3 regions of the Halobacillus sp. ABR2_026 genome follow, and region 2 is predicted to be linked to each of the others. Evidence: riboswitches for the same ligand, from Rfam matches in the RefSeq annotation. Region 2 holds a riboswitch; each other region holds the start of a gene.

Evidence for each region. A riboswitch is a leader RNA that binds a small molecule or an ion and turns the genes downstream of it on or off. The one in region 2 is predicted to bind S-adenosylmethionine.
Region 1: another riboswitch for S-adenosylmethionine. It lies ahead of metK (methionine adenosyltransferase); the one in region 2 lies ahead of ACXADE_RS01120 (methionine biosynthesis PLP-dependent protein).
Region 3: another riboswitch for S-adenosylmethionine. It lies ahead of ACXADE_RS09020 (phosphoadenylyl-sulfate reductase); the one in region 2 lies ahead of ACXADE_RS01120 (methionine biosynthesis PLP-dependent protein).

The regions. Positions count from the first base shown of each region.
Region 1 covers NZ_JBSWTM010000001.1:2,861,843-2,865,105, reverse strand. The annotation lists gene pckA (phosphoenolpyruvate carboxykinase (ATP)) at 1-1,097, opposite strand, end outside; SAM riboswitch class I at 1,546-1,656, shown strand; gene metK (methionine adenosyltransferase) at 1,913-3,109, shown strand; gene ACXADE_RS14825 (gamma carbonic anhydrase) at 3,173-3,263, opposite strand, start outside.
Region 2 covers NZ_JBSWTM010000001.1:195,307-198,569, forward strand. The annotation lists gene metC (cystathionine beta-lyase) at 1-845, opposite strand, end outside; gene ACXADE_RS01120 (methionine biosynthesis PLP-dependent protein) at 842-1,960, opposite strand; SAM riboswitch class I at 2,044-2,154, opposite strand; gene ACXADE_RS01125 (hypothetical protein) at 2,278-2,667, opposite strand; gene ACXADE_RS01130 (hypothetical protein) at 2,722-3,054, opposite strand; gene ACXADE_RS01135 (DUF4385 domain-containing protein) at 3,137-3,263, opposite strand, start outside.
Region 3 covers NZ_JBSWTM010000001.1:1,739,714-1,742,976, forward strand. The annotation lists gene ACXADE_RS09015 (sulfite exporter TauE/SafE family protein) at 1-790, opposite strand, end outside; SAM riboswitch class I at 914-1,010, opposite strand; SAM riboswitch class I at 1,183-1,298, shown strand; gene ACXADE_RS09020 (phosphoadenylyl-sulfate reductase) at 1,383-2,120, shown strand; gene sat (sulfate adenylyltransferase) at 2,135-3,263, shown strand, end outside.

The DNA of each region.
Region 1 (3,263 bases), 2.7 Mb from region 2:
TACATGGCCTGCTCTTTTGTCAATTTACTGATTGGTGGAAGAACACCTGTAGCATCAGCCGTTAAAAAAATAATCGCGTTCGGATGACCTGCGATACTTGGCTGCACGGTGTTGCTGATGTGCTCCAAAGGATAGGCGGCGCGTGTGTTTTCCGTAAGACTCGTATCATGATAATCAGGCCGGTGAGACTGTGGATCGAGCACAACGTTCTCCAATACTGAACCGAAATGAATGGCATCAAAAATTTGCGGTTCTTTTTCTTGAGAAAGGTTGATGCACTTGGCATAACAGCCGCCTTCTATGTTGAAGACGCCATAGTTGGACCAGGCATGCTCATCGTCACCAATCAACCGGCGCTGTTGATCCGCCGATAAAGTTGTCTTCCCGGTTCCTGACAGACCGAAAAATAGAGCGACATCTCCTTCTTTACCTACGTTCGCTGAGCAATGCATTGGTAAAACGTTCTTCTCTGGGAGAATATAGTTCATGACAGAGAAGATGGATTTCTTAATTTCGCCGGCATATTCTGTTCCGCCGATTAGAACGATTCGGTGCTTGAATGAGATCATGATAAACGCTTCTGAGTTTGTTCCATCGACCTGTGGGTCAGCTTTGAAAGTAGGAGCTGATACGACGGTGAACTCTGCTTCATGATCTTCCAGCTCTTCTTCATCGGGCTTAATGAACATTTGCTGAGCGAACAAATTGTGCCATGCGAATTCTGTAAGTACTTGTAAAGGAAGGCGGTATCGTTCATCAGCGCCTGCAAATCCTTTAAAAACGAAGAGTTCTTCCCGATCTTTCAAATAATCTAGTACTTTATGATAAAGTTTTACGAATGTTTGATCGTCAATAGGCTGATTTACAGCGCCCCATTGAACTTTGTCTTTAGTCACATCATCTTTGACGATGAATTTATCTTTTGGAGATCTGCCTGTATAAGTACCTGTTGTTGCTTGGATGGCCCCTTTTTCAGTAAGAGTGCCTTCGTTACGAGATAAGATTCTTTCCACCAAGTGTGGCACTGATAACTGATGGTTCACATGTTCTTGGGCAAGTAAAAGATTCAGTTCAGACATTTGATTAATGGTACTCATATGCGTCGACCCGCCTTTGCAATTAATTATGATCAACCTAATGTGAGATTAGTATAACACATTAAATATATTAGTCCATACTATATGTGAAAAAGCTTACATTTTGTTTATTCAGAAAAATTAAACCATAAAATAGCTGGTTCATTCAACAACCTAGGGGAATTTTAGGACCACAAGAGAAAAAATGTGCTAGTTCTGTCAAAGAATCATTCGTACTTATTTATAAGGGTGAGTTTTACGAATCGTGTTGGTTAACATTCAGCGGGGCTTCTGGAGTGAGTGGTCATTGGAACACTTATACAAGGAAGATTGCCGGTGGCCCGTTAAAGAAAAGTGTTCTAATAATATATGTGCATTTACTTAAAACGTTTACCGGCCTTGTATCCACCGGATGGAATTCAATTGACATTAATTTAGGATTTCGTTACGATAACGAGGAACGGATACTCTCTTATCCAGAGTTGGTGGAGGGACAGGCCCTTTGAAACCCGGCAACCGTCATAAACATGACACGGTGCTAACCTGAAGCAAGGAGTACATGCTCCTTGGACGATAAGAGCGAAAGGAAGCAGCCCCTTTCCTCGATAAGGAAAGGTTTTTTCTTTTTTATAGGCTTTTCTTTAAATGTGAAATCAGATCAGCCTTTAATGAAGAAATGTTTACAGGAAAACCTGTACATGTATTCCTATGATAATGCTCCATTGTTTGTAAAAGAGGCAGCATGCACATATATGAAACTTATAAAAGTTTCTGCACATACTGGTAAAGAGTTCCGTCTAATACTTTGTACTTACAGAAGGAGGAGTTTTTAAGAGATGCCTGCAAACCGCCGGTTATTCACATCAGAATCAGTTACAGAAGGGCACCCGGATAAAATTTGCGACCAGATTTCTGATGCGATATTAGATGAAATATTAAAAAACGACCCCAATGCGAGGGTTGCATGTGAGACAACAGTGACAACGGGACTTGTACTCGTTTCCGGTGAGATTAGTACAAATACTTATGTAGATATTCCTGCCATCGTTCGCCAAACAATTAAAGATATTGGATATACCCGGGCGAAATTTGGATTTGACGCCGACACTTGTGCTGTATTAACGGCTATTGATGAACAATCGCCGGATATAGCAGGCGGCGTGGATGTTGCTCTTGAATCCCGCGAAGGGAAAATGAGTGATGATGAAATAGAAGCGATTGGAGCTGGAGATCAGGGGTTGATGTTCGGATTCGCCAACAATGAAACCAAAGAGTTGATGCCTCTGCCAATCTCCTTAGCTCATAAGTTATCAAAACGTTTATCAGATGTCAGAAACGACGGCACCTTGGATTATCTTCGGCCGGATGGAAAGACTCAGGTGACAGTGGAATATGATGAAAACGACAAGCCTGTCCGTGTAGATACTATCGTTATATCCACTCAACATGCTGAAGAAGTCACACTTCAACAGATTCAGGAAGACTTGAAAAAGCATGTGATCCAACCGATCGTTCCCGAAGGTTATATCGATGAAAAGACGAAATACTTTATCAATCCTACAGGGCGATTTGTTATTGGCGGTCCACAAGGGGATGCGGGTCTTACTGGTAGAAAAATCATAGTCGATACCTACGGTGGATATGCTCGTCACGGAGGCGGCGCATTCAGCGGTAAGGATGCTACGAAAGTGGATCGCTCGGCTGCTTATGCAGCACGTTACGTCGCTAAAAATATCGTAGCTGCAGGGCTGGCGGATTCTGTAGAAGTTCAGCTTGCTTATGCTATCGGTGTGGCTCAACCTGTTTCCATTGCTATCAATACGAATGGAACAGGTACGGTTTCAGAAGAGAAATTAGTAGAAGCTGTCCGTGAATTGTTTGACCTGCGTCCTGCAGGAATCATTAAAATGCTGGACCTGCGCCGTCCGATTTACCGTCAAACAGCTGCTTACGGGCACTTTGGACGGACAGACGTAGAATTCCCTTGGGAACTGACAGACAAAGCCGATGAGTTGAAAGCTCGTTGTAAATAAAAAAAACCGTTCCAACCAATCGGTAGGAACGGTTTTTTTTATGAATAGACACAGAGTGGATATCTATGAATTCTCCTGCATCTCTTTATAATACTGACCTTTTTCAACGTAACTTTTTCGTATTCGGTTCAGCTCTTGGATGTCCTCTTCATTC
Region 2 (3,263 bases):
GAGCGGAACCCAGGGTAGTAGACGTGTTCCACAAGCGGGTGTTCTTTTAATTTCTCTGCGATTTTGTAAGCTGAAGCTTGAGACTGTGTCATTCGGCAATGCAGGGTTTTCAAGCCGCGAAGCACGAGCCAGCAATCGTGTGCGCCAAGAATGGATCCGAATGAATTTTGCAAAAAGCTTAAACGCCCGGCGATCTCCTTATCTTTCGTAGCGGCCAGACCTGCGACGACATCACTGTGTCCGGCAATGAATTTCGTTGCACTATGAAGGACGAGGTCTGCCCCATTATCAAGGGGACGCTGAAGAGTGGGGGTCATGAACGTATTGTCGACAAAGGTCCAGCATTGGTTTGCTTTTGCCAGTTTTGTGACCGCCTGAATATCTGTAATTTCCAGGGTTGGATTGGACGGTGTTTCTATATAAATGAGTTTGGTATTCGACTGAATAGCGGTCGCCACAGCATGGAGGTCTGTCATATCGACGAACGTGTGGTCAATGCCAAACCGGGTAAGGACATCGTTGATCATCCGGAACGTCCCCCCATAAACATCTTGCGTAATGACGACGTGATCACCTTTGGAAAGAAGCATGAATGCGGTTGAAATGGCAGCCATTCCTGAAGCAAAAGCAAATCCGTCTGTTCCATTTTCAAGTCCGGCAATCGTGTCCTCTAAAGCTTTACGCGTCGGGTTACCAGAACGGCTGTAATCGTAAGTGCCCGGGTGGTCGAAATCCTGCTGGTGAAAGGTGGATGCCTGTTGAATAGGGACGCTGACAGCACCGGAATGGGGATCGAACTTATAATCATTGTGAAGCAGTCTCGTCTGCAAAGAATGGTCAGTCATAGTACAGATTCCTCCTTTGATAACTGGTTGAGGGTGAAATCCAAATCTTCAAGCAGGTCATCGATATGTTCGACTCCGACAGAGAAACGGAGCAGACGGTTGCAAACCCCGTAACGCGTGCGGTTTTCCTCAGGAATATCCGCATGGGTCTGGGTGGCGGGGTAAGTGATGAAACTTTCCACACCTCCGAGGCTCTCGGCGAAGCTAATGACATTCAACTTCCGTAGAAAAGGATCGACCCACGCTTCAGATTGCAATCGGAAAGACACCATACCTCCTTTGCCGGGATAAAAAGTGTCCGTGATGTGCGGATGATTTTCCAAATAGGACACGACAGCTTTTGCATTCGATTCGTGCTGGCGCATCCTTAGCGGAAGGGTCTTCATCCCGCGCATGACCAGCCAAGAATCAAAAGGAGAGAGCACAGCCCCGGTTGTGTTTTGATGAAAAGCAAGTTGTTTACTGATCGTTCTCCCTTTGCTCACCAGAAGACCGGCCAATACATCATTATGACCCGCCAAGTATTTCGTAGCACTGTGGATGACGATATCTGCTCCGTCCAAAATCGGCTGCTGAAGAACAGGTGTATAGAGCGTATTATCTACAAGAAGCAGGAGGTCGTGCGCTTTGGCGATGGCTGAGATTTCCTTGAGATCAGCCGTATGCATCAGTGGGTTGGTCGGTGTTTCGACGTATATCGCTTTCGTGTTTTCGTTCAAGTAGGAGGGAATCGATTCAAGGTTGCTGCTGTCCCAATAATGGAAACGAATCTCAAAGCGCTCCTCCATATGTTCAAATAAGCGGTAGGATCCTCCGTATAAATCTTCAGAAACGATGATTTCATCGCCTCTGTTGAAAAGAGACAATGCGGTTTGTACAGCTGCCATTCCGGAGCTGAAAGCGAACCCGGCTTCTCCGCCTTCAATGTCAGCGATCGAATTTTCAAGAATCTGCCGCGTCGGGTTACCGGTTCGCGCATAATCAAATCCGGTCGATTCCCCAAGTCCCGGATGCCGGTAGGGAGTGGAGAAATAGACGGGCGGGTTGATGGCTCCCGTCGGTTCATCCCGTTGGTTTCCAGTCTGAACGAATTTCGTCTCTGTGTGCGGACACATAACAACACATCCTTTATAGAAATAATCAGGGAAATAAAAAAAAGCCTTCTCTAAGAAGAAGACTTTTGTAGGCACGGTCCTTCTCCTTATCTTTCAAGTTGATGAAACAACTTGCTGGATTTAGCACCTTTCTGGTCGAACCAGTGGTTGCTGAGGCTTCGCAGGGCCAGTCCCTCTGCCTCTCTTGATAAGAAATTCAGTTGTATTTTTTTCTAATTGCTGATTACTCTACACTACTCAGAAAGTTTTGACAATATGATAACGAGAATTTTTCAAATACGTTCGGGGTAGAAGAGGGAGCCCTTCATGAAACAGGATTATAACACAGGGTTTTGAACTCCTGCCTCAATATAAGAACGGACGAGCTCCCAGTTTCCTTCACGTTTTTCAAAGGTATCGAAAAACAGGTTGGAGGTCGGCAAAAGTTCCCCATTCAGACGGACGGATACCCAAAAAGCAGCAAGGTAGCTCTTGTCACTGATTCTGGTAACCGAATGGTCGGTGTAGATCCAGGCCATTTCCTGGTCTTCAAAATGGTCAAAAGCTTGCTTCCATCCTTCAATGGATGCATCGTAAGAATAATCGACAGATTCTCCCTGGCGGATCTCACGGGCAATGAGATCCTTGGAAGTCACGGTCATCAAGTGATTCAAGTCATGCTGACAGGCTTTTTGTTTGTACTTTTCATAAAACGTATGAAAATCCATAACTATTCCTCCTCTGAAGAAATAGTTCAACAGTCGAGCTTGGAATCCTGTAAATTAATGACAAATGCCTAAGTTGTAGAGGATGGTTTTGATTTGCAGCGCAAGGATACCTATCCAGATCACGTGGTTGATCGTGACGATGCTGTATCCTAATGGTTTATTTTGGATCTGTGCTCGTTTTCTATAAAGAATTGCGGTTAAAGGGATGGTTACGAACGTAAAAATAGCGGTCAACCCAAGCAGGCCTTTATAGTCATGTATCCAGATGAAGTCATTGAAGATCGGGATGATAATCGTAGAAGTATATAGGACAGAAAGGAAGTAAACGCCTATGAACCACGAGGCGGTCATGAACAGAAGGTTAATAAGAAGTGGGTATGTTTTCACTAAAGCACTCCTCGTTCGATTAATCCGAGTTTAACACTCGGGTTAATGTTATCCTACGTTCATGGGAGAAGATTGTCAACGATTATCCAAATTGTTTTTGATGGGCTTTCTTTTTCTCCAGGTATTCTTCATCCTCCCGGACAGCGATCCACTTTTCTTCGAAAATCTGGGCGGATTGCGCCTTCTCCTCATCGATGTCCCGGTCATTC
Region 3 (3,263 bases), 1.5 Mb from region 2:
TGGACATCGTAACGTTGCTCATTTGGATTGGAGTGAGCAACGTTCTCAAATTCGTTAAGATGATGAAGCCTCCAGCCATTACCCCGAGTATCGTGGAGGGAAGATTTTTTACGAGCCAGGCAGCTAAAGGGGCTGCGATTACTCCACCAACGATGAAGGCAAGGACAAGCATCCAACTGAAATGTTTACCACCCAAGAAGATTAAAAAACCAGCTGTAGCTGATATCGTTACCAGAAATTCACTCGTATCTACCGTACCTATGACTTTTCTCGGGACAATCCCTGAACGAGTCAGAAGAACTGGAGTATTGACAGGTCCCCATCCTCCTCCGCCTACACTATCGAGGAAACCACCGACGAAACCGAGCGGAAAGAGGAAGCGTTTATTTAAGGGTGTTTGGGAGGGTTTCTTTGGTTCTTTATGACTAAGGAAAAGAAAACGGATGACGATATAAATTCCTAAAGCGAGAAGCAAGAATGATAAGTACGGACGCACATGCTCACCTGAAATATACGTTAACGCCGCCGCACCGAGAAAGGCACTTACTGCACCTGGAACAGCGATTGTGAGCACAAGGGACCTGTCGATATTACCGAATTTATAATGCGAAAACCCTGAGGCGGCCGTTGTGGCAATTTGTGACATATGGATCGATGCTGATGCGACGGCAGGAGCCAGCCCGTATGAAAGTAGAATAGTCGATGAGCTGAGGCCGAAGCCCATCCCCAATGCCCCATCCATCAATTGAGCAAAGAATCCAATCAATGAGAACGCGGTTAATTTTTGCAAGCGAGTCACTCCTTTATTTTTACACAAAACTTGTTTCACTAACTATAGGTACTTATGCTTATCTGATTACTTGGTTTTAGGCAAAAAAAGAAAACCCCTTCCCAAAGAAGAGGTTTTGTCCTCTCCTTATCTTTCAGGCCCATGCCTGTTGGATTGAGCACCTTTACCAGGTTGCTGCGGGATCATGAGACCAAATTCCTCCCCCGACTCTTCATAAGGATATCGTTTATCGTTTTCAGAATACTTACAAAAGTAACGGACGTATTTTTGTTTGTCAATAGATCTTGAATAAATAAACTGAAAAATAATAATTTTTTAAAAAGGCATTGACATAGAATGAAAAGGAGCATAAGATTTGTATCAACTTGTTTTTCAAAAAACTTCATAATTTTCTCTTATCTAGAGAGGTGGAGGGACTGGCCCTTTGAAGCCTCGGCAACGGGTCTGGACATTTGTTCAGACGCTGTGCCAACTCCAGCGGGTGTATGAACACTTGAAAAGATAAGAAGAGTGGTGCTTATTTCATTATGGATGCCTTTCTTCTTGTCGAGAAGAACAGGCATTTTTTGTTTTGGTTGGAAAGGAGGAAAAGATGAAAGATTATAACGTGACGTATGAACATTTCTCAGGCGATCCTTTTTTTTCAGACATACAGCCTCGTGATGAGCAGAAAGGAGCTTTGGAGGTTATTCAATGGGCTTATGACCAATTTGAAAATATTGTCTATGCATGCAGTCTGGGTGCAGAAGGAGTTGTTCTCCTTGATTTAATTTCCAAAGTTAAAGGGGATGCTGAAATCGTCTTTCTGGATACGGGTCTTCATTTCCAAGAAACATATGAACTGCTTGGCAAGGTGAGGGAGAGGTACCCAGAGATGAAGATTAGGGCCAAAACTCCAGAACTCGATGTAGAAGAGCAGTCCGAACAGTACGGACCTGCTTTGTGGAATCGAAATCCTGACCAATGCTGCTATATCAGAAAAATCAAACCATTGGAAGAAGCATTAGATGGAAAAGAGGCTTGGTTGTCCGGGTTAAGACGAGAGCAGTCCCCAAGCAGGAGCCGTACGAATTTCGTCAACAAAGATGAACGTTTTAAAAACATTAAAGTATGTCCCTTAATTCATTGGACATGGGAAGACATATGGCATTATATCCGAGTAAATAGCTTGGATTACAATGAATTGCATGATCGGAATTATCCAAGTGTCGGCTGTATTCCGTGTACCTCCAAGGCAGCAGGTGATGGAAGATCAGGAAGGTGGCAAGGGTTTAACAAGACGGAGTGTGGCTTACATACCACAGCTCCTGAGCATAAAGATCAATCGTAGAGGAGGAATTATGCATGTCTATTATATCTCCGCATGGAGGAGAGCTTGTAAACAGGTGGAGCAGAAAACCAGATGAACTTCCACAGGATAAGATTGAACTGGATGCCATGGCATTAAGTGACATAGGATTGATTGCGAATGGTGCCTACAGTCCTTTGAAGGGATTTATGAACAAAGAGGATTATGAAGCGGTCCTCGAGCGGATGAGGCTGAATGATGGGACTCCTTGGAGCATTCCAATTACTCTCCCTGTTCCGGAAGAGCAGGCTGCAACGCTCGGGGATTCAGCGCAGCTCGTGTATAACCAAACTGTATACGGAACCATTGCAATATCAGAAGTTTATAAACCTCATAAAATCCAGGAGGCTGAAGCCGTATACTTAACAACAGAGGAAGCTCATCCTGGGGTCAAAAAATTATTGGACCGACCGTCCTGGTACGTGGCAGGTGAGATTGAAGTATACCAAAAGCCCCCATATGAACATGGACGACAGTTTTACTTAGATCCAGCCGAGTCTAGAGAGCTGTTTCAACAACTTGGCTGGCAGAAGGTTGTTGGTTTTCAAACACGCAATCCGGTCCACCGGGCTCATGAATATATTCAAAAAGCGGCTTTGGAGACGGTAGACGGTTTGTTTTTGAATCCGCTTGTCGGAGAAACGAAGAGTGATGATATTCCGAGTGATGTTCGGATGAAGAGTTATCAAGTCCTTTTGGAAAATTATTATCCGGAAAACCGGGTGACTCTAGCTGTATTTAATGCTGCCATGCGGTATGCGGGCCCGCGTGAGGCGGTCTTTCATGCCATTGCCCGGAAAAACTTCGGTTGTTCTCACTTCATCGTTGGTAGAGATCATGCGGGGGTTGGTGATTATTATGGGACTTATGATGCCCAAAAGATTTTCAGCCATTTTGGAAAAGAAGAGCTTGGAATCACCCCGCTCTTTTTCGAGCACAGTTTTTATTGCCGGGCGTGTGAAGCCATGGCTTCCAGTAAAACTTGTCCACACGGAAAAGAACATCATATGATTTTATCCGGAACGAAGGTCAGGGAGCTCCTTAGGAAAGGCGAAAAGCCCCCTAGAACATTTAGCCGACCTGAGGTGGTGGACATTCTAATCGACGGAATGAAAGAGAAAAGTT